Desulfopila inferna: one gene and its partners. The protein of the gene in region 2 interacts with the protein of the main gene of each other region in a pairwise test. Links are inferred from orthologs where the notes say so. Each region holds a gene or a part of one and is shown on either strand. Other genes may lie near its edges.

What was found.
Region 1: the proteins of ftsZ (region 2) and JWG88_RS14620 interact in binary tests that used the Escherichia coli proteins (3 or more experiments, as listed by UniProt). The link is inferred for Desulfopila inferna from one-to-one orthologs.
Region 3: the proteins of ftsZ (region 2) and rlmN interact in binary tests that used the Escherichia coli proteins (3 or more experiments, as listed by UniProt). The link is inferred for Desulfopila inferna from one-to-one orthologs.

What each region holds. Positions count from the first base shown.
Region 1 is NZ_JAFFQE010000005.1:329,796-335,571, forward strand. What follows is about bases 3,014-5,776. They hold JWG88_RS14620 (rod shape-determining protein), read right to left. Parts: upstream 5,033-5,776; coding sequence 3,995-5,032; downstream 3,014-3,994. Other genes in these bases: mreC (rod shape-determining protein MreC), read right to left, coding at 3,014-3,746. Also shown: rod shape-determining protein RodA, read right to left, coding at 1-366; mrdA (penicillin-binding protein 2), read right to left, coding at 481-2,373; JWG88_RS14610 (hypothetical protein), read right to left, coding at 2,380-2,913; more of mreC, read right to left, coding at 2,913-3,013. UniProt on the Escherichia coli protein: Forms membrane-associated dynamic filaments that are essential for cell shape determination. Acts by regulating cell wall synthesis and cell elongation, and thus cell shape.
Region 2 is NZ_JAFFQE010000003.1:196,020-203,249, forward strand. The notes cover bases 2,526-5,315. They hold ftsZ (cell division protein FtsZ), read right to left. Parts: upstream 4,627-5,315; coding sequence 3,424-4,626; downstream 2,526-3,423. Other genes in these bases: JWG88_RS09145 (radical SAM protein), read right to left, coding at 2,526-3,294; ftsA (cell division protein FtsA), read right to left, coding at 4,748-5,315. Outside these bases: JWG88_RS09135 (ABC transporter ATP-binding protein), read right to left, coding at 1-120; JWG88_RS09140 (two-component system sensor histidine kinase NtrB), read right to left, coding at 117-1,613; more of JWG88_RS09145, read right to left, coding at 1,567-2,525; more of ftsA, read right to left, coding at 5,316-6,010; JWG88_RS09160 (cell division protein FtsQ/DivIB), read right to left, coding at 6,016-7,014; murB (UDP-N-acetylmuramate dehydrogenase), read right to left, coding at 7,011-7,230. UniProt on the Escherichia coli protein: Essential cell division protein that forms a contractile ring structure (Z ring) at the future cell division site. The regulation of the ring assembly controls the timing and the location of cell division.
Region 3 is NZ_JAFFQE010000001.1:283,205-294,034, forward strand. Bases 4,039-7,014 are described here. They hold rlmN (dual-specificity RNA methyltransferase RlmN), read right to left. Parts: upstream 6,068-7,014; coding sequence 5,009-6,067; downstream 4,039-5,008. Other genes in these bases: JWG88_RS01140 (acetyl-CoA carboxylase biotin carboxylase subunit), read right to left, coding at 4,039-4,595; JWG88_RS01150 (radical SAM protein), read right to left, coding at 6,068-6,934; serC (3-phosphoserine/phosphohydroxythreonine transaminase), read right to left, coding at 6,950-7,014. Also shown: JWG88_RS01130 (VOC family protein), read left to right, coding at 557-1,042; JWG88_RS01135 (biotin/lipoyl-containing protein), read right to left, coding at 1,197-3,119; more of JWG88_RS01140, read right to left, coding at 3,153-4,038; more of serC, read right to left, coding at 7,015-8,035; JWG88_RS01160 (tRNA (cytidine(34)-2'-O)-methyltransferase), read right to left, coding at 8,095-8,568; JWG88_RS01165 (ComEA family DNA-binding protein), read left to right, coding at 8,771-9,211; tRNA (adenosine(37)-N6)-dimethylallyltransferase MiaA, read left to right, coding at 9,304-10,209; single-stranded-DNA-specific exonuclease RecJ, read left to right, coding at 10,260-10,830.

The DNA of each region.
Region 1 (5,776 bases), on a different replicon or contig from region 2:
TTTTCTGGAATAGTAACTGGCGAGAGTGACTACCAGCATCAGTTTGGCGGGCTCGGAGGGCTGCAGGCGAAAAAATCCCAAATCAATCCAGCGCTGCGCTCCTCCTGCACTCTCCCCCATGAAATATGCAGCAACCAGTAGAACGATAATGAATAGATAAAAAGGATAATTCCAGATGTGAAGCTCGTTATAATCGAAGCTGAGAATAAACAGCACCGCGGTAAATCCCATCAGGAACAGATAGCTTTGCTTGAGATATGGAGGACTTCCCCATCCCTTTGGAGGATATGAGGCACTATAGAGATTAAAGAGCGCCATCCCACAGAGCAGCATCAGAAACAGGAAAAAGGCCCAGTCAAAATGCAAGAATAACCTTCTGTCAATTCGTAACATATCGTACCATCAACGATTTCACGGAATAAGCGCCGGCCGCTGAAATGGAACCGGATATGCTGACATCGAACAACTTGGCAGCTTTCATCATTTTTCTTTCTCCTGCCCCTCTCGGGTGAGTCGATCCTCAAAGTAGGTCTTTAATACCGCCCTGGCTATGGGCGCAGCCCCCGAGCTTCCATGCAGGCCGTGCTCAACCAGTACCGTTACGGCAATCTCGGGATTTTCAGCAGGGGCAAAACAGGTGAACCAGGCATGATCCCGGAACTTATATGGGATATCTTCTTCTTTCATATTCTTGTAGACGGCAATTTTAACGACCTGAGCCGTACCTGTTTTACCACCGATTGTTAATCCCTCGACCCGGGCTATACGTGCCGTTCCCCGCTTTCCATGGACGACCTCAACCATTCCTTCCCTTATCAGGGCAAGTGATTCTTCAAGTCCCGTCAACTCATAGATGAGTTCCGGTTTTATCTCTTCAACGATATTACCATCAGGGCCGATAATTTTTTCGACCATCTGCGGACGATAGTTTTTACCGCCGTTGGCAATCATGGAGGTCATCACCGCCATCTGCAGCGGCGTAACCAGGTTGAATCCCTGTCCGATGGCAATCGAGAGAGTTTCGCCCTCGTGCCATTTTTCATTGTAGCGTTGTCTTTTCCACTTTCTGGTGGGGATGAGTCCGTCCTGTTCATTTTCGATCTCCATTCCGGTTTTTTGGCCGAGTCCGAATTTCTTGGCATATTCGGCAAGAATATCAACACCGACCTGTTGACCGACCTGATAGAAGTAGACGTCACAGGATTCGGCTATGGCGCGTTTTAAGTCAACTGCACCATGTCCGCTATGTTTCCAGCATCTATAGATCCTTCTGCCTAATCTATAATAGCCAGGGCAGTAGAAGGCTGTTTCGGGAGTGATGATCCCATTGTCGAGCCCAGCCAGTGCCGTTATCATCTTATAGGTGGAGCCGGGGGGATAGAGGCCCTGCACGGTTTTATTGAGAAGCGGTGTCTTGATGTTGTTGAGGTAGGCATTCCAATTTTGCTGAGATATTCCGCCAATGAATTCCTGCAGCCGAACAGGTGGAGTGGAGGCAAAAGTGAGAACCCTTCCGCTGTTCACCTCCAGCACCACCACGGCTCCCGACTTTTCTTCACCGTTCATCATTTCCTCAGCCATCTGCTGCATCTTCGCATCGATCGTAAGATGTATTTCGCTGCCGGGCAGGGGGTCTTCGCGCTTGAGCAACTGCTGCTCAAATCCTCTGGCGTTCACTTCGGAATAACTCATTCCCTTTTCTCCGCGAAGAACCTCATCACGTAGTTTTTCAAGTCCCATCTTGCCGACCTGATCTCCACCGTCATACTCTCCCCCGCTTTGTTTCTTGAGTTCCTCCTTGCTAATTGAACCAAGATAGCCGATGACATGCGCGGCAAGATCGCCGAAATGATATACCCTGCGGGGCGTCACTTCGATGCGAATACCTGAAAATTCGTGGTTATGATTTTCCAGGTAAGCCAGCGTCTGCCAGTCAATATCCTCTTGCAGACGAATGGGAATATGCAGAGGGATATTGGATGCCTCGCGTATTCGCTCCCACAGCTGGGATACATCAACATCAAGAACACCTGCCAGCTTTTTTAACAGATGTTCATCATTTTTTGAATCTTCCCGTATGAGAAGAACGTTGAACGACGGCCTGTTTGTTACCAGAGGAATACCGTTCCTATCAAGGATATGTCCCCGTGGCGCAGCAAGAGTGCTAATGCGAACCCTATTATTATATGCCTTGTTAATATACTCATCGCTGTTGGATATCTGCAGGAACCACAATCTGCAGAATATCAGCACGGCAAAACCGATTATAAGAGCCGCGGCCAATATAATCCTGGGGCGGAGCATATCGAGAGCACTGTCGTCATGCTCATTTATTTCTTCCAGCTCGGTAAAAAAGGACCTTTTATCTTTCATGTGGATTTAACGAAATTGATTGCCGCTGCGTTTACTGATTACTCGATGAATGATGCCGTTTTTATTCAGTATTTCATATAAGGAATTGAGAAGGACAAATAGGGGTATGGTGGCCAGCAGCAAAATAAAGGTATCCTGGATGATCCTGTTCCAGGACCACTCAGGCAAGGTCTCCGGCATCATCAGGGAATAGAAAAAATAGAACCCCATCTGCACTATAAAATAACTGATTCCCACAAGTGGAACCTGATACGCACCCTCCCGCAAGGGGCTGTTTTCGGTGAGCAGTTTCAGGAAGGAAAATACCAGAATGCTCTGCAGCGGATAGATGCCCGGATGGATGCCGGAGACAACATCGAGCATCCATCCAAGGATAAAGACAAAAACCATTCCCGAAATCCAGCCGAATCTGTATGCTGCAAAGGTAATGAGAATATAGAGAAAATCCGGTCGCCCCAGCCAGTCCGGAAAAAGTTGCAGGAAGGTGGTCTGAGCGACAATGACGAAAACTCCCAGCATTAAGAAAACAAAAAACAACATCAGGGTCTTACCCGCGAAAGATTATTCATTTCGGCTTCCCAGGTCAATCTCTCGGTCAGGTTGATAAAAACTGTTTCCAGGCGCTGAAAATCTACCCATGGCTCCACCTCGATTTCCTGAAACATGCCTCGCTGTTTTTTTCTGACGGCTGACACCCTGCCCAGTGGAATTCCAGATGAAAATACTCCACCAATGCCTGCTGTGATGATTTTGTCCCCCACAGCAACATCCGCCTTCTTTAAGACGTAATAAAGGGTGAAACCATGTTTTCCGGCACCCTTCAATATCCCGCGAACCCTGTTTTTCTGCACCATTGCATCAATAGCACTACTGGGAGCATTGGCCAGAAGAATTTTGGCATAATTGGGAGACACCTGAATTATCTGACCAACCACGCCCTTCTCGTTTCTTGCAACCATTCCCTCAACAATGCCGTCATTTTCTCCACGATCGACAATAATCGTCTTGAACCAGTAGGAAGGGCCTTTTCCCACCACTCGCGCGGAAATCGACGGGAAAGATTCCTTCTCTTTGAACTTCAGCTTTTCTACGAGGCCCAGATAGGTGGAATAGGCTTCGGTATACTCGTTGAGTTTTTCATTATAGTCATCAAGCATGGTGCGCAGACGCTTGTTTTCGTCGCGAACAACCCACAAAGCAATATAATCGTTCCAAATACGCTGGACTCCACTGGAAACATTTGTGAAAACGACCTGGACAGGGCCAAGGGTTTCAAGGGTAACCTGATGGAACAGACCGAATCTGCCTCCGAATGAGGCGGCAAAAAGAATTAGGCAACTGACCAGAACCAGAAGGAGAACCACCTTCGTCATTGCCAGTCCTTTAAGTCCCTTTTTGGGGGTGTTTTTATTTATCACAACCGGAATGAAATATTCTATCTCTTTTTGAAAGCTGGTCTCTTGTCCAGCTAAGCCGGATTTTTTTCAATGTCACCACGCAGTAATATGGATATTGGTTGGCCCCTCCACTAAACACCCTACCCGCTAACTTGCCTGATCAGGAGGGGCAGGACTCAGGGAGTTGCGTTCTCCCGCGCCTCCCTGGACAACCGATCGGCCGGTCAACTGATTGTCACCTCCTTGAGGATGTCGAGGTTGTCGAGTGCCTTTCCGGAACCGAGAACGACGGAGGACAAAGGGTCTTCCGTGACGATTATCGGCATACCTGTTTCTTCTCTGAGCGCCATATCTAGGTTTTTCAGCAAGGCACCGCCTCCTGTAAGGACAATTCCCTGATCAACGATATCGGCGGCCAGTTCCGGCGGAGTTACCTCCAGAGCCACTTTGACCGCATCGATAATGACATCCACCTGTTCGGCAATGGCCGACTGGATCTCATCAGCCGAAATAGTCAGTGTTTTAGGAACACCGGAGACAAGGTCACGTCCTTTGATATCCATGGTCTCGTAAGGGGGTTCAGGCAAGACATTGCCGATCGTCGTTTTGATCAGCTCGGCGGTTCTCTCTCCAATGGCAAGATTGTGTTTGCGTTTGATATACTGGAGGATAGCCTCATCCATCTTGTCCCCCGCCACCCGAACGGACTTGGCATAGACGATACCGGCCAGTGAAATGACAGCGACCTCGGTGGTTCCTCCACCGATATCAACCACCATATTGGCCGTCGGCTCGGTGATAGGAAGATTAGCGCCGATTGCTGCCGCCATTGGCTCCTCAATAAGATAGACCTCCCTGGCCCCTGCAGATTCGGCGGATTCTCTAACTGCTCTTTTTTCTACCTGCGTAATACCGGAGGGAACCGAAATCATTATCCGGGGATGGACCAGTGTCCTGCGGTTATGAACTTTATTGATGAAATACCTCAGCATAGCCTCAGTAACTTCAAAATCAGCAATTACACCGTCTTTAATCGGCCGTATTGCAGTAATATTACCTGGAGTTTTCCCCAGCATCTGCTTGGCTTCCTGCCCTACGGCCAAAACCTTGCTCCCCCTTCCGTCCTGCCGGACCGCAACAACGGAAGGCTCTCTCAAGACAATTCCCTTCCCTTTGACGTAGAGCACGGTATTGGCCGTACCCAGATCTATGGCAAGGTCATTGGAGAGCCAGCCAAATAAAAAATTAAATGGTGAATACATGCGAAATTCCCTCTTCGGAAAACACGTTTGATTGAATTTTTATATTTCTCAGCAGAGATAACGAACTCTCTTTCCTCAAAATGATCTCTGAAAATTATCGTGAAAGTCAAGAACTCCATAGCCGGAAGCTACAAGCGGACAAGAATACCAGAGCTCCCTTGTATACGCAAGAAATATGCATTTTGGGCTGGAGAAATGACCAAAATTTTATTGACACCGACCGGAAAGCCTGTTATTGATTGACTCGAATTTAGCCTATGCGTTTGTGGGGCTATAGCTCAGCTGGGAGAGCGCTTGACTGGCAGTCAAGAGGTCGTCGGTTCGATCCCGTCTAGCTCCACCAAAAATTAAAGCACTTATCTGATTTTCCGGTAAGTGCTTTTTTTGTTTTTACGTACAAGCCCCTCCCAATCTCCAGGCTTTTTTGCAAAAAATACCACCTCTCGCTTGCCTATAGTTGCGCTTGCTCTAAAGTTTCGTACAGTCCCTCTGGTGCTAATACCATTTCGGAAAACATTGGACTTATCTTTACCATTTCTTTTTATCGCCTTTCTTTTATCGCAAGTTCGCTCTTGCTTACTCAGGCAGTAACCGTATTGGTCGGATCTTGGTGAGGTAGCTGCAAGTTTACCATACCACTATAGAACAAGGGCTTAGAACAAGGACTTGGCCTAATCGCTTTTCCAAAAACAGAAAAGGTTATACTATTCCCGACCACCTCCATGGATCGGCCTGGACATACTG
Region 2 (7,230 bases):
TGTTTTCCCTATCCCGGAGGGACCGGTGAAACCAACGACCTCATTACTATACAAGGAAAAGGAATAAGGACCGTTCTGCAGATATGTGAGCCGGTCTACGGAGAAGAGCGGATCCGTCATGGCAGGAGCACGGAAAAGGTCGTTCCCTCATCCTTTCGGCTGCTCACCCGCAATTCACCGTTATGGCTGTCGATAATATTTTTGGTAATGGAAAGGCCTAACCCGGTTCCTTTGCTTTTATCGGTAAAGAAGGGATTGAAAATGAACTCCATTTTTTTCTCCGACATACCTATGCCATTATCCTCAATTTCTATTTCCGCACCGCCGGTCTTGGAAAGAGCGCGGGTAGACACCCTCAGCACTCCTTCCTTTTTCATAGCCTGCAGGGCGTTGACCAGGATGTTCAGCAGAGCCCTGTAGAGCAGTTCGATATCAACCTTCGCCGGTACAGGGGTTTCAGCCAGTTCGTTTCTGATTTCGACGTGTTGTTCAGCAGCTTTGGGAGCAATAAAAATAAGGGCTTTTTTCACCACTTCGTTGACATCACGTTTCTCCAGTTTGGCCTGCTGAGGTCTGGCGAAATCAAGAAACTCCATGGTGATGGTGTTCAATCTGCTGGTTTCTTCTATGATGATACGGGCAAGATGTTCATTTCCGGGAGCGACCTTCCTGATGCGCTTTTCCAAGATTTCAGCGGTGCTGCGAACAATTCCCAGTGGACTTTTAATCTCATGCGAGACTGTGGCCACCATGGAACCAAGATGAGCCAGCCTTTCAGACTGGTTCAGCTTTTCTTCAAGCTGCAGCCTTTCATCAACGCGCTGTTCAACCTTCTTTGATGCTCCCATGACTATGGTGCGCAAGACCAGAAAGAGAACCATCATCACTGCACTGGAAACCAGGATGATACTGCCCTGAAGTCGTATTATAGCTTTATAATCACTGGAAAGATCTTTGACAATCTCGATCACTCCCATGATAATCTCTCCGCTCTCGCCGCTCGGACCCACCTGACGGAAGGGGATATAGGTTTTTAAACGGCACTTGAGTGGTTCGGTGCCGGGGACAAGATTGGCAACCGAGCCGGAGGTGAGAATATTCGAATTGGTAATACCGCTGAGGGCTTTACGATACTCCTCCCCGCCGATATCCTCTTTACCAACCTGCTCCATGATGGTGGAATAGGAGATCACATTGACCTTGGAGTCAAATATGGTGACGGATTCGACATTCATTCCCTGTATAATTTCCCGGATTATCTTGTCCAGGGTTTCAAATTGTTCGGGATTACTTAACTGGATCGCTCCATAACGCAGAGCAGTGATGACCACAAACCTTCTGAAGACCTGCTGGTTGAGGTTTTCGGCAAATGCTACTGAATACTCCTCGCTCTGTTCGAGCATGATTTTTCTGGCATGGTTGGATATGGCCCAGGACAGAAAAAGAGTAAAAACAAGGATGACGGCAAGACTTGAAAAAGAGAAGTATTTGACCAGCTTGAAGGGCTGGAGTTGAGCGTCGATCTTCTGCTGCCGAATCGAGTCGAGCATCTCGTATGATTTTTTCTTACCTTTCACCACATACTCCACAACGACGACAAATTGAAGTGTCACAAGGTTCTGTCGAAGCCGACCGCAATCCTTTCAAGTATTCCTGCCAGAGATAGTCGTGCTCTATTCCGTGGTCTATGATATACCACGGAAAATACCTCTTGGCATCACTGCCGGCACTAATAAACCACTCGGCGCGAAGCTCATTCTTCTTCAAACCGGCCTTCCAGGACATGTTTGTGACAGCCATATCGAAGAGGACATCGGCCAGCCGGCGGTCTCCCCGGGAAAGCAATGCCTGAAAAAGGGCATTTTCAGGCTTGTCTGCCTGAAAATGCACGTTGGCAACGTCCTTCAACCCTTTCTTCAGATACGATATCTTCTCCCTGAAATTGGTCAGGGCTTCCTTGACCGTGCCCATTTCGTCGTTTTCCAGCTGTCTGCCGATACCGAAGGGATGATATTGAAACGGCGTCCAGGGTTTCGGTACAAAACAATTGACGGAAAGATAGATTTCCGTCAATCGCCCTCTCTTCTTGCCGATGGCATCGATTTTTTGCTTGATGGCGGCAACCAGATCAATAAATTCCTGCAAATCTTCACAGGTCTCGGTAGGCAGTCCCACCATGACGTAGAGCTTCAGCTTAAAGATACCGGCCTCAGCGAGCCTGCCGGCAGCAGTGAGCAGATCGCCGCGGTCGAGCCCTTTATTGATTACACGGCGCAGCCGTTCTGAAGCACCATCCGGAGCAATGGCCACACTCTTCAGGTCCGATTTCGACAGAAGGTTGAGAAGGCCGTCGTTTATCCGATCGGCTCGCAGGGAAGAGAAAGAAAGAGCACAGCCGCTTTCCAGGATGTAGCCGGATATATGATCAAGTGTTGTACCGCCGGCCATCTCCATGCCTAAAAGGCCAACGCGGCTGACCTCCGTCGGTCTTTCCTTAAGACCTTCAATGACTGCATCGGCATCCCAGAGCCTCGGGGGGCGGTAAATAAAACCGGCGGCACAGAATCTGCAGCCGCGTGAACAACCGCGCCCCAGCTCGGTCAGATAGAGATTGGAAAATTCTGCCAGCGGGGTCAGAAGCTCAGAATGCCCCGCTCTCTCACATTTAGCCAGGCTCAACCGTTTTACCCTGGCCGGCACCCCCGGCTCTGGAACCATTGCCGAGCAGCTGCCTTTTTTATCATAAACAGGAGTATATAATCCGGGAGCATAGACACCTTCAAACTTATGCACAGCCTCCAAGCTGAGTTGCCTCGGGGTAGAGGTGCCTGAATTCTCCGCCAGGAAGTCGACAAAATCATCGAGAATGGGTTCAGCTTCACCCACAAGGAAAAAATCGACAAAAGGAGCAATTGGCTCCGGATTCATAAAGGTGGCCACTCCGCCGCAGACTACCAGGGGTCTGCCTTCCTGTCGCTCCTCCCTCTTTCCGGCAAAGGGCTCGATTCCTCCGGCAAGAAGGATTTTTACAATATGAAGGTAATCGTGTTCGAAACTGACAGAGATAAATATATAGGGGAAATCGTTGAGAGGACGGCCCGATTCGAGGGAAACCGGACGTTCACTTTCTTCCGGCAGAAAAAAGCGTTCACAGATAACATCATCCCGCCTGTTGAGAAGAGAGTAAACCAGCTGCAAGCCAAGGCTGGACATACCGACGGCATAACTGTTCGGATAAATGAGGGCAATCGGGATCTTTCCTTTCCACTTCTTGAGATAACCGCCTCTTTCCAACTCCAGCCTATCCCGGCGGCTGGGTGGAGTCTTTTCTTTTCTTTTTTTCAGACTTCTAATTCCTCTGTTACTGCTGCCTTCAAGGCAAATTTTCTCCGACCCGATTGAGCCGGAGCTCTTTTCAGGATCCTAATTCGCCTTCTTTCGCAAATATGTTGGTGTTTCCAAAAATTCATCGTTCCAGCTGTCATGCTCCCGCACACCCTCTCGGGAGGTGCCCAGATTATCGAAGCCGTCAAAATTTGAATTTGGCAGGATGGTACCGGAAGGACGTGGATTTTTTTGGGCGAGCTGTACCTTCACGGACTCTTTCTGCTGTTTCTGGGGTCTGGGAAGATCCTCAACCTGGGCAATGGTTTTGCCGCTACTGATCGAGCTGCCGACTCCGGTGGCAATCACAGTGACATGGAGCTCATCCCCCAGGGTTTCATCATAAAGTGCGCCGATGACGACCTTGGCTTCATCGTCCACCTTTTCCTGGATGAGGGCGGAGGCTTCCATGAACTCGGACATGGCGAAACTCTCCTCCGTCGCCGAAATATTGATGAGCAGACCCCGGGCGCCGTCGATGCCGACATCTTCCAGCAGTTGATTGTCGATAGCACGCCTGGCCGCCTCCGTGGCACGATTTTCCCCAACGGCAAACCCGGATCCCATTACGGCAGGTCCAACCTCCCGCATCACGGTCCTGAGATCGGCAAAATCGGCATTGATCAATCCCGGGACATTAATCAAGTCGGTAATCCCCTTGACTGCCTGCAGCAGGACATTGTCCGCCTGAGCAAGCATATCGGCAAGCTTGGAGTTTTTCTGCATCATCGAAAGCAGACGATCGTTGGGCACGGTGATAATGGTATCCGCATATTTCTGCAGCTCATTCCAGCCTTCTTCGGCATTGCGCATCCGGTTTTTGCCCTCAAAGGCAAACGGTTTGGTTACCACCGCCACGGTTAATGCACCAAGATCCTTGCTGATCTTGGCGACCACCGGCGCGGCGCCGGTCCCGGTACCACCACCAAGACCTGCGGTAACGAAGACCATATCGCTTCCCTTGAGACTGTTTTTCAGCTCCTCTATGGATTCATGGGCAGCCTGCATACCCATCTCGGGATCGGCTCCTGCTCCCAACCCTTTAGTAATACTGGGGCCAAGCTGGAGGCAGATGTCTGCCTTGGACTGATTTAATGCCTGCTTATCAGTATTGGCAGCAATAAATTCCACACCCTGGAGCTTGTTGGCCACCATGGTGTTGATTGCATTTCCGCCGCCGCCACCTACTCCGATAACTTTTACTTTTGCGACGCTTTCTGATTCAGCCATTCTAAACGGCATAGGGTCCCCCTGCTGAATTCGTTTAGCAATTTCACTTTGATAATGTCAAGGTAGGACTATCAAAGAATTACAGTAATATATCATCTGCCGTAAGACACATAAACAAAAAAATACCTTTATCTCACATGATTTTCTTCATCCAGCCCCGGACTCGACCAACCATGGATGAATTGCTCTGTCCCTGTACTAAATGTTTTTTTCTTCCCTGCAATACAAGTCCGACTCCTGTGGTGCACCTGGGAGTATTGATCTTTTCCACAGCTCCGGTGATACCGACCGGATAGCCAATCCTCACCTGCAGATCAAATATCTGCTCGGCCAGCTCCACGATATTTGCCAGCAACGCGGTTCCGCCGGTGATGACGATTCCGCCATTGATTCTGTTCTTCTGTCCGGAGGCAATGAGTTCCCTGTTCACCACCTCAAGAATTTCAGCGATTCTGGCCTGAATGATATCCACCAGAACCTTCTGCGTGATCTTACGGGGCTCGCGATCACCGACGGTGGGCACATCGACGACCAGATTCGGTTTAATAAACGAAGAAATAGCGCTGCCGTAATCTTCCTTCAACCGTTCAGCCTCCTGCAGCGGCGTGCGCAGTCCCATGGAGAGATCATTGGTTAGATTGTGACCCCCAAGGCCGATCTCACAGGTATGCCGGATTGTTCCTTCACAGAAAATGGCGAGATCGGTGGTCCCTCCGCCTATATCCAGCAGGGCAACCCCTAGTTCCATCTCATCGGGACTCAATACCGCATCCGCGGAAGCAATGGATTCCAGGACAAGATCAGCGACATCCAGGCCGGCTTTATTACAGCAGGTGACCAGATTATGAACCGCTCCCATATCGGCGGTAACTATATGAACATTTGTCACCAGGCGGACACCGGTCATACCCAGGGGATTCTGGATCCCGGTATGGTCATCGACCATGTATTCCTGGGGAAGCACGTGAATTACCTGTTGATTAGCAGAAATCTTGACTGTTCTTGCCGCGGTAATAACATCATCGATATCGCTCTTTTTAATTTCCCGGCCGTTGATCGCCAGAATGCCCGGACTATTGAAGCCTTTGATATGGTTCCCGGCAATTCCCACGTGAACGGAATGCAGATCACAACCGGCCATGTCTTCAGCGACTGAAACTGCTTCGCGAATCGATTTTACGGTGCTTTCGATATTGACAACCACGCCCTTTTTCATACCCAGGGAAGGCGCTATTCCTACACCGATAATTTCAACACCATCCTCGAAAGCCTCTCCGACAACACAGCAGACTTTGGTGGTACCGATATCCAAGCCGACAACCAGCTCACCGCGCTCCCTGTGTGTTCTATGCTCTTCCGCTTCCACGGCCGGCAATATTTCCTGTTTTTCTTCCATTCTCTTCAACCTGAGTTTGACTGTGCAACAAGAACCTTATCCTCAAGATATTCCATGCGGATATATTCAACCTCACTGATATCGACACCCTTTTTTCGCTTGTTGTATAACACCGACAACACATTGCGCAGCTGCCTGTATTTCTTATTAATCTCCCCTCTGCCAAAATAAATCGGGAAAGGAAAATCGACCAGCCGAATAATCAAACCTTCGTCCTGATCGAAATGAATCTCAGACACCGACTGGGCTGGGAGATTTGGATTGTTGTAGCTAATCAGCTTGAGAAAGGATACCGCCTCCGCAAGGGCCAGCTCATGTTCTTCCGAGGAACCGGTATTCAGGCCCGTAATGACCGGATAATCCAAATCGTCGCCCTTCTTCACCGGAGCGATTGTTTCACCCAACCTGTTTAGATACATCAATTTTTCCTGACCTGGAATGCCACTGACCAGCAACGCAGCGGCGCGGTGTTCCTTTACCTCAATATAAATCGTGTCCGGCCACACCTTGTTTACTTCAGCACTCTGAATCCATGGATGACTATTTATATAATCCACCACCTGGCTCGTAGAAACACCGAACATGCTCGTCTTATAGTCCAGTCCCGTTATTTCAAGGATTTCCCTACGATCCGTCAATATGCAGCCGGATACCCCTATTTCCTTGATGCGAAAAAGATCGAGGCCGCCGGCATACTGCAGCGCAGGATTTCTGAGTGCCGCCAGGGTCAAAACAAAAAGTGCGGTAAATCCTACTATTTTTGCCGCTCTGAGTCCATATATTTTGCGTTTTTCGGATCTGCATACGAAGCTCCGCTCTTTCCAAGGCAAACGTAAATATTTTTTCAGCTTGCCAAAAAAGGCAGACCTGAGGAGATCCTTGTTTATCTTTGAGTCGCCATAGCTGTTTAAAGCCGACTTCCAGGGCTTGGCATAATCATTTTTTTTCCTGATTTTCAAAGATCTGGAACCTAAGAAGCCACGCAGTTTTCTCACCGATTTCATAATATATGAACCTCCGGATCGAGCTTTATGCCGCTGTCTTTCTCCACTTTTCCCTGTATATGCGCAATCAGATCAAGAACATCACCGGCACTGGCCATGCCCCGGTTTATAATAAAATTAGCATGCTTTTCAGACACTTGCGCATCACCGACCATCACACCCTTTAAACCGCTTGCCTCAATCAGCCGCCCGGCGCTGTGCCCCTCCGGATTTTTG
Region 3 (10,830 bases), on a different replicon or contig from region 2:
CCAAAGAGAACTGTGATAGAAGTGATCAAGGTTTAGTGAGCTTCACCGATTTCAGAGGCTCCATGAATTACCAGAGGCAAACTGACTCCAAGGAGCATCAGGCCATGAAATCTAAGCCTCGATCGGTTTTCAAAGAGCCAGCTGCAACGAATGTTATTTGAGTTGGCTCGGAGGTACTGCAGCTGGAAATCAGCTGCTTGAGAAACTTTTCTGGCACCTCGTGTTAATAGGTTTTGGGGCGAAAATGTCTTAATTCCATTATCTGATTACCCTTGAAACTCAGCATCTCCAGGCCTTGAGTTGAGGATTAGGGGCAATCATGTTTGTCGGGGAATAGCTCAGGAAACATATCAATTTGACTTGAAAGACATTCATCTTACATTACCAATAAGCACAATGACGCACCACAAAACCGATCCTGTTAAGGAGGCGTCAACAATGCGCACGTTAGTCGCTCATACCGGCGGTATAGTGGCTGGATGGACGGGTCGTAAATGGAGGTCAAGACACACATGGGATGCCTGCGGCGTCGGGGTCTTCACTAAGGAGAGGTGACATGGTTAAGCAAGCTAAGAACACGATCTGTCTTTGGTACGATGGCAACGCCGAGGAGGCGGCGCGGTTTTATGCCGAGACCTTTCCCGATTCGTCCGTCGACGCGGTGCATCGCGCACCTGGAGACTTTCCGTCGGGAAAGAAAGGGGACGTGCTGACCGTCGAGTTTACCGTGATGGGCGTTCCGTGCCTCGGGCTTAATGGTGGACCTGCATTCAAGCACAGCGAAGCGTTCTCATTTCAGGTCGCAACCGTTGATCAAGCCGAAACCGATTGTTATTGGAACGCAATCGTCGGCAACGGCGGCCAGGAAAGTGCATGCGGCTGGTGTAAGGACAAATGGGGAGTGTCCTGGCAAATTACGCCGATTGCCCTGACGAAAGCGGTCACCAATTCCGATCCCGCTGTCGCTAGGCGCGCGTTCGATGCGATGATGCAGATGACCAAGATCGACATCGCTGCAATCGAGACGGCGTGCCGCGGTTGAGGCTGCAATCTTTGCACCGTCCATCCAGCGCAAGGCGCGATATAACAGCCTGTTTTTGCTGGACCTTGGCTGCATCGCCTGCAGTGGTTCAACTGGTCGTAGGTCCGGCCTTGGCCAATGAACGGCAGCCCGTTACCTTAAACAACCATGCAGCTCACTCTACCGCTGCCTGTTGATCCACATCTATCTTGAGTATCTTCGCACCGGGCTGCAGCGCATCTCCCTTGCGGGCATAGACGGCAGTGACTATGCCGTCTATTTCACTAAGAATAGGGGTCTGCATTTTCATGGCTTCCATTACCGCAACTCTGTCGCCGGCCATTACCTCTTGTCCCTCATTTGCTGAAATTTCGACCACGGTCCCTGAAAAGGGTGAGCGGACATCACCAGCTTGGGCCAGATCAAGGATCTCTTCCTTGCTAAGTATCGGCATGCTTCCGGCAGCAGTGTTCTGCTGCTCTGAGAGAAAGGTGAAGACCGTGGGATGATGATCAACCGTCAGATAGACACTGGTCTCTCCGGTATCATTAACAGGGGAGGGGCCAATCTCCACCAGATGTTCTTTGCCGCTGTTGTCGCGAAATGCCAACTTCTCGCCGATATCAAAACCTCCGCGGCGAAAGAAGATGGCAGGAGACAGGACATGGGTCTTGCCGTATTCTTCTTCGAATTTGAAAAAATCAACGGCATCATTCGGATGCTGCAGGTAGAGCACCAGCTGTTCATCCGTCGGTTCTATACCAATCTGTTCAGCAAGAGCATAACGCTCCTGACCTAAGTCCATGTCAGCAATTTCTTCTGTCCCGCCACCCTCTTCCAGAATTTTACGCCAGTCATCGCCGAGAACCTTCCTGTAAATCCATTCATCCGGTTCATAAAACGGAAAAGGACCATATTTTCCCAAAAGGAGGTTGCGCAGGTCTCCGGAAGGGGTGCCGTATCGTTCTTCGCCGAGAACATTAGTTACAGCGGTAGTCCATAAAATCTGAGAACCGGGAGTGACCGACCAGAAGTTGCCGAGCTCTTTCTGAACCCGAGGTAGTTCCTTGTGCAGAATGTCGGGCATTTTATCGAGGAAATCTCCATTTACCGCCTGCTCAAGACTTGATCCCATGGCACCTCCCGGAAGTTTGTGAATCTGCACGGTAGGCTGAAACCCTTTTATCTGGGACTCGAACTGCTCATAAAATTGGCGTTGATCACGCAGGATTTCGGAGGTATCAATTATGGCCTCTTCGTGAATTGAAGGCGACTCAAATCCAAGTTCCCCGAGAGCCTGGATAACACTGAGAACGGGCGGGGGTCCGTAAAAACCGGTAAAGGCGGAATCGGCGGCATCAACTATCTTGGCACCGTTTCTCACGGCCTCGGTTATCCGGCCGATGTCGTTGCCATCGGTATTGTGGCCATGATAATGCAGAGGAACCTGCGGCAGCGACTGTTTGAGACTATTTACCAGTTCGCCTATCCGTGTTGGCGTGCCGAGGCCACCATGGTTCTTGATGCAGAGGACAATATCCTCTCCGGTAACTGAAACAATTTCTCTGGCCTTGTTAATATAGTATTGGTCGGTATGCTCCTTACCGGTGGAAAAGCAGAGACAGGGTTCGTTCAATTTTCCGGCATGGGCCACTTCCTCCAATACCGCATACATATTAGGAACATGATTGAGAAAATCGAAAGTGCGCCAAACATCGATATATTTAGCAAAATTCTGTACCGTAAAACGGATAACGTTTTGAGGATAGGGACGATAGCCAAATAAATTGACGCCGCGGCAGAGCGTTTGAAACATGGTATTGGGCATCTCCTTGCGCAACAGTTTGAGTTTGGTGAAGGGGTCAACCTGCTTGCGCAGCATGTCGACATGAATGGATGCGCCGCCGCTAATTTCCAGAGAGAAATAGCCGGCCTTATCCCGAGAAGGTGCCGCAAGCAAATCGGTGTGGAGGAGAATTCTGTTTTTGAAATCCGACTGGGAAAGATCCCGTGCGGTATTGGTGATATAGTATCCTTCCTCGCAGCGCAATGCCTCGAGGATATCTTTTACCGGTGTGTTGTGATAGATGACAGCCATAATTTATCCTGTTCTTCTGTGGGATGAGATAGATTAAGCCGCAAAGGCATTGGTTTTCTTATAATGAATTTCGGCAATAAATTTAGCCAGCTTACCGACCTCACTGCTGTCTTCGTCATACACGAAAATGAGTGGATGGGTATCGATATAGGAAGTATCGAAGTTACCGCTGACAAAATCCTTTTCTGTGGCGATATTAAGATAGAAGGGAATAGTAGTTTTCGGTCCCCGGATATGAAAATTACGCAGACAGCGGATCAACCTGCCTACCGTCTCATCCCAGGTGAAACCGTGGACGGTAAGTTTTACCAGGAGTGAATCATACACTTCCGGTATTACATAGCCCTGATAGACAAAGCCGTCGAGACGTACCCCGAACCCGCCGGTAGATCGGTATACCTCCACTGTTTTTCCCCCTTCAGGCATGAAATCATTCTTGGGATCTTCTGCGTTGATGCGGACTTCAATGGCATGTCCGCGGATTTTAACATCTTCCTGGGAGAAGGGCAGATCCTCGCCGAAAGCCAGATTTATCTGGTTGCGCACGATATCGATGCCGGTGATCATTTCGGTGACAGTGTGTTCGACCTGAACCCGTGTATTGATCTCCATGAAGTAGTAATTGAAGTGTTCATCGATGAGGAATTCCACCGTTCCCGCATTAAAATAGTTGGCGGCCTTGGCTGCCTTAACGGCTGTAATACAAATCTCATCGAGAAGATCCTGATTTTTAATCATGGACGGTGCAATCTCGATCAGTTTCTGATTTCGCCTCTGTATGGAGCAGTCCCTGGTGCCCAGGTGCACGGTATTTCCGGATTGGTCGGCAAGAATCTGGACCTCCACGTGCTTAGGATTTATCACTACTTTTTCCAGATAAATGGAATCATCGTTAAATGCCGCCAGAGCTTCGGAGCGTGCCATCGGAATCTGTTTCCGCATCTCATCATCGGAATCTATCCTTCGAATACCACGGCCTCCGCCACCCGAAGTAGCTTTGAGCATAAGAGGATATCCATGAGTGTCGGCGAAATGCAGCGCTTGCTCTATCCCCTCCTTTCCCTGGGCAAGATTTGAGGTCCCCGGTACCATAGGTATTTTGGCATCGGCCATAATCTGTCGGGCAATGACCTTATTGCCGAGGTTGTGTATTATTTCAGAGGAGGGGCCGATAAAGAGAATGTCAGCTTCTTCACAGGCTTTAGCGAAGTAGGGATTTTCTGCCAGAAAACCGTAGCCGGGATGTATGGCTGCAGCGCCTGACATTTTGGCAGCCCGAATAATCTTATCAATGTCGAGATAATCCTTTCTGGGGCCATCTCCGAGCAGAATGGCTTCATCGGCTATGCGAATATGCCTGGACATTTCATCAGGTGTTTCAAAAACGGCTACTGCCAGACAGCCTAGTTCCTGAATGGCCCGTATTAACCTGATGGCAATTTCTCCACGATTGGCTACAAGAATCTTTTTTTTCAAAATATTTCCTCTCTAAAATCAGTTCCTGTTCTCTGATAAACTTTAGTGCCTTACCCCTAAAAACTGCCACATATCAAGAAAACGAAAAACATATCAGAACTCGAATCCGCCTCAACAGCCAAGGGACTTATACCCTTCAAGGAAGTACTGTAAAGAGTCCAGTTCAGCTGGGTTAGGTAATTTTTAAGGTATTATGGAAAACGGAGAAGTCGTTTCTCAATATTTAATAATTAAATTGTATTAATCAAGTGTATCAATCAAATTTATCAGAATCTTTGGTCTTAAGGGAATATTTTGATGATGATATGAAAACAGGCCAACAGGGGGAAAAAAGATTCGGCAGGAAGGGTAATATCCGGAACGGGAACCACCTTGCAGGGCAAGGTAGAGTGAAGACGGGAAGGAACCAAGGATTAGTTGTGTTTTCCGGCAAGCTGGCCACAGGCAGCTGAGATATCAGCTCCTCTGCTGGTCCGTATAAAAACGGAATAGTTGTTTTTCCTTAGAATTTCCTGAAATGCCAGCATTCTCTCGAATGTTGGAGCTTTGTAAGGGAGATCTTCCGATTCATTATAGGCAAGCAGGTTGATCTTACAGGGGATGGACTGCAGTTGATGTGCCAGCTTACGGGCATCCCTGTCGCTGTCATTAATATCCCTGAGCAGAGTGTACTCGAACATTATGCGGCGGCGTTTAGGCATAGGGTAGGTTCTGCAGGCCTCAAGAAGCTGATCCAGAGGATACTTTTTATTAATGGGCATAAGCATATCTCTGGTTGCGTCGTCGACGGCGTGCAGTGAAACTGCCAGATTAACGGATGAGTTTTCGCCAAGCAGCCGCATTTTGGGAATTATGCCGCAGGTCGACACGGTTATGCGGCGACCAGTAAAATCAAGGCCTTTCTGTTCAGTGAGAATGGAAATAGAGGTTAAAAGATTCTCAAGGTTGTTGAGCGGTTCGCCCATACCCATAAAAACGATATTAGTTACTTCCTGTGGTCCTATACGCTGCTCTTCCGGTTCATCGAGAAGGAAATCCCGTACTGCACAAACCTGGTTGACAATCTCGGCAGGCTGAAGATTACGGATAAACCCCATTGTTCCGGTAAGGCAAAAAGAGCATTGCATGGCGCAGCCAACCTGTGACGAAACACAAAGCGTATTGCGATCAACTTCGGGAATCAATACTGCTTCGATCATATAGCCGTCATCCAGGCGAAAGCCGAATTTTACGCAGCCGTCACCGGATCGTTCTACAAGAGGATCAGCAAAGGTGGAAATAAGGGCATAATCGCCGAGGATTTCCCTGAATACTTTGGCGAGATCGGTCATTTGTGCGAATTCATGAATACCTGGTTTGTATAGCCAGGCCATGAGCTGGCGACCTCTGAAAGCAGGCTGATTGAGGCTTTCGACATATTCTACAAGGCCTTTTTGATCGAGATTCTTAAGATCTGTTTTTTTCATTTCCATCTATAAAGCGCGGTGCTCCTCGGCTATAAGCTGAATGGAGCCTGAAAGAGCAGCATCGATCAGGGAAAGCATTCTTTCCTTATCCTTTTGCAACCGTCCGGATAACTGCAGGTAATTAGAAGCGTGATTGGCATAAAACTGGACACGATCCAGAGATATGAACTGTATGACTTTTTGAAGTTCCCGCAAGAGAGAATGTGAATCCGGCAAAAAGAAGCGCTCTTCCTGAATATCGATAAACAATTTTGTGCCTGGAATAGGCATTACGGTGAGGGCTGCAATCTGTCCTGGTGCCATTCGAGTGAGTACCTTGCCTGTATTTTCGGCATGTACCGCAGAAAGTTCCCTGCCGGCAATGCCTAAAAGCAGGGTGACCGAGAGAAAAAGGGCGCACTCTGTTATCCTGTCTGCCGCCGCTATCATCGAGCGTGAGGTTTCCCCTTTTCTGATACTGCTGAGAATCCTGTCGTCTCCGCTTTCCAGACCAAGATATACCCTATCCAGACCCAGGGATTTAAGGTGCAGCAATTCTTCTTTGGTTTTTGATCGAATCGCACGGGCATTGGCATAGAGTGAGATTCTGTTGACCCATGGAAGCTCATGCCGGATTTTAATAAAGATGTGCAGCAATTGCGCAAACGGTAGAATAAGGGCGTCACCATCGGCGAGGAATACTCTCTTTTGGCGCCGGCAATACTGCGCTGCAAACTCAATGTCGGCATCAATGGATTCATGACGAATTCTGAAAGGCTTATCTTTGTAGGCTCCGCAAAACGTGCATTTATTATAGGAACATCCGGCCGTCACCTGAAGAATGATCGAATTTGCTTCACTGGGAGGCCGGATGATATTGCCTTCATACTGCATAGTTTATATTAGCGCTTAGGCGGGATTATTCTTCTGGAATTCCAGCATAAAGCGGCTGAGTGCAACGACGCCTTCATGTGGGAAGGCATTGTAAATTGAGGCCCGGCAGCCACCAATGGAGCGATGTCCCTTGAGCCCGTTCAAACCTTTTGCGGCAGCCTCTTGTATGAAGGCGGCTTCCAGTTCCGCTGTCGGTAGATTAAAGGCGATGTTCATCATTGAGCGGGAATCTTTCAGAGCATGGCCGCGATAGTAATCACCTGCATCGATTACATCGTAGATAAGCATGGCTTTTTCTTTGTTTTTCTTCTCAATAGCTGCGATTCCACCATTATTCTTGAGCCATTTCAGAACGTTTCGAATAATGTATATCGAGAAAGTAGGGGGGGTGTTGAACATCGAGTCCTTATCGGCATGAGTTTTGTACTTCAGCATTGTCGGAGTGTTTTCAGGAACACGGTCAAGCAAATCATCCCTGATAATGACTGTTGTCGCTCCTGACGGTCCCATATTTTTTTGTGCCCCGGCAAATATAAGACCGAATTTGCTGACATCGAAATTGCGGGAAAGGATATCGGAGGACATATCGCTGACCAGCATCTTCTCAGACTGGGGAATGGGATCGAACTGGGTGCCGAAGATGGTATTGTTGGAAACAAAATAGAGATACTCGGAGTCAGCGGAAACGGCGTACTCATCGTCTGTGGGGACCCTGTTGAATTTCTCGTTCTCACTTGAAAAGGCTACCTCGATATTGCCGAAAAGCTGTGCCTCTTTTATCGATTTCTTGCTCCAGGTGCCGGTGTTGAGATACGTTGCTTTTTTACCGCCGCCGAGAAGGTTCATCGGCACCATAAAAAATTGGCTTGATGCTCCTCCCTGGAGAAAAAGGACTTTATAATTTCCTGGAATTCCAAGTAATTCACGCATAAGTTCTTCTGCCTCGGCGGCAACCCGCATGAACTCCTTGGATCGGTGGCTGATTTCACAGATGCCGATGCCGGAATTATCAAAATTAATGATATCTTCACGTGCCTGCTGCAGAACTTCAAGAGGGAGTGTGGCAGGTCCCGGACTGAAGTTATAAATTCTCTCACCCATTGGCTGGTTCTCCTTGTATGTGTTCTTTAATATATAGGACAGCGATCTATTGTAGTTTTTCAGATTCCCCTGACTTGCTGACGAATAGCTTCATAGACAACGATACCTACGGTCATCGCAAGATTGAGGCTTCTGATATTGGGGTTTGCCATTGGTAATGTATAGCTTCTTTCCTGATAGAGTTGAAGAATTTCTTGCGGTAATCCCTTGGTTTCTTTTCCAAAGATCAAGAAATCACCAGCTTTGAATGTCGCTGAAGTGTATGATTTACTCGTTTTAGTCGTAAAAAAATAGAGATTTCGTTCATCCTGCTCTTCGAGGAACTTCTCCAGATTCGGCCAATGGACTATTTGTACATGCTTCCAATAATCCAGACCGGCACGTTTGAGGTGCTTATCGTCCGTTGAAAAACCAAGTGGATGGACAAGATGGAGGACGCAATCCGTAGCGCCGCATAATCTGGCAATTGACCCGGTATTAGGTGGAATCTCGGGTTCAACCAGAACAATATTAAATGAAGGTATTGCAGGCATAGTAGGGGTGCACTTTATTCATAACTGTGATAAAAAGTAGAATTTTATACCGGTCAAACAGATATAAGACAATAGAAAAGGTATCGAATTCTCGGGTATTGCTGGGAGGAATAGGTAATTAATTGTATTTATGGTACAATTTTGGACATCTTTTTCAACTTAAAAACTTTATCAACCGCAGTTTACGGAATAATGCACTGCCATGACAAATTGCCGCTCAAAAAATGACGATACAAATCTATGCAAGATTCACATCCTCGCTCTGCTTGCAGTATGTATCGGTGCCATCATGTTCTTCAGAGGCGGAGGGGGTGAGGATTTTTTTCAAAGCCAGGGGGAAACTTCTTTTCTGACCTGGAAAGAGTCACAACTACTACTGACCTCCGCAGACAATAAAGAGATAGACGACAATACAGCCTTGCCTATTAATCTGCGGCCTATATTTTTTCAACCGATACCTTTTAACGATGCCGGCTATGACCTGCTTCTTACCATTCCGGGCGTCGGTCCCAAAACCGCAGCAGACATGCTTGAAAAAAGATCAGAATTTGGAAAATTCAACAGAGCGGAAGAACTTGTGGTGATACGAGGAATAGGAGCCAAGAAAGCCGAGTTTTTAAAGAAATATTTAACTTTTGAGTAAATAGGGTTTAGTACCTGGACAGAGAGGAGAATTATGATAAATAAAAAAAATTGCCGCTAATGACTTCGAGTAAATTTCCAATAAAAGCCCCTGTGATTGTGCTGGTCGGACCAACGGCAATAGGCAAGACGGCCCTCTCTCTTGAAATTGCCGACAGGTTCGGCTGCGAGATAGTCAGCCTCGATTCCATGCAGATATACCGTCACATGGACATTGGTACTGCAAAGGTTTCCCCACAGGAAAGGGAACATACCACGCATCATCTTATCGATGTTGTCAATCCTGATGAACACTATGACGCCAGTGATTACGTGAGAGATGCCCTTGAAGCAATTGTCGGGATTCATCAAAGAAAAAAAATTCCAGTGGTAACCGGGGGCACCGGGTTATATCTTCGTGCATTAATCGAAGGTTTATTTAAGAGTGGTGCAAGTTTTCCGGAATTACGTGAGGAACTGCACAGAAGACTGGAGACGGAAGGGAGCTCGAAATTACATGAAGAGCTTCTGTCAAAAGACCGAATTACTGCACAAAAAATCCATAAAAACGATACTCACAGACTCATTCGGGCTCTGGAGATTTACCATGGAACCGGAAAGAGTTGGAGTGATCATATAGCGGGGCATGCCCGGGAAAAAGGTAAGATAAGATTCGAACACATTATCCGACTTGGCCTAACCTGTGAACGTGAGCTTCTTTATCGCAGGATAAATGAGCGGACCTCTTTGATGCTGCGGCAGGGACTGCGAGAAGAGGTACTCAAGCTGCTGGCTCACTATCATCGTGATCTCAAGTCCATGCAGTCTATTGGCTACCGCCATATGGCCGAACATTTACTCGATGGCACCCCGATAGAGAAGACAGAGGAGTTGTTGGCCAGAGATACCCGCAGATACGCAAAACGGCAATACACCTGGTTTAAAAAAATGAATATCGAATGGTTTGAAACTGCTTCTCACCGGAAGATAATTACAAGAATACAGAATTTTCTCGGCTAGAAGTGTGTCGGAGAAGTGCAATTTTTCCTCAGATTTACTTAAAACCCATCATGAAATCTTTGACAGAAAGATATTGGCGCCTTCCTCTGCCGTACATCGCCTCAGCGGACGAAAAAACATTAGCCGGGAAGTTCGGGGTAGAACCGGAAATTATCAAAATCCTGAATAATAGAGGACTTAGCGAGAAGAAGGAGATCGAGAAATTTCTCTATCCAACTCTGTACGATCTTGAGAATCCTTCAGAACTGCTGGGGATGGCGGAGGCCTGCGCCCTTGTTTATCAAGCATTGATTGAAGAACAGGAGATTATCATCTGGGGAGATTATGATGTCGACGGAGTAACAGCAACCTGTGTGCTTGTTTCCTTTTTTCAAAGCCTGCAGATCAAAGTACGTTGGTTTATACCCAACAGGTTTACGGATGGATATGGCCTGGAACTGCAATCACTTAAAGTGTTACTTGAAGAATGTTCATCGTCCAATCCCTTGTTGATCACGGTGGACTGCGGCATTTCCAATGATGAGGAAGTTGCGTTTGCACGGTCGCGAGGCTGCAGGGTCATAGTGACGGATCACCACGAACCGGGGGAGGGGAATTGTTCAGCTGACGCAGTCATCAATC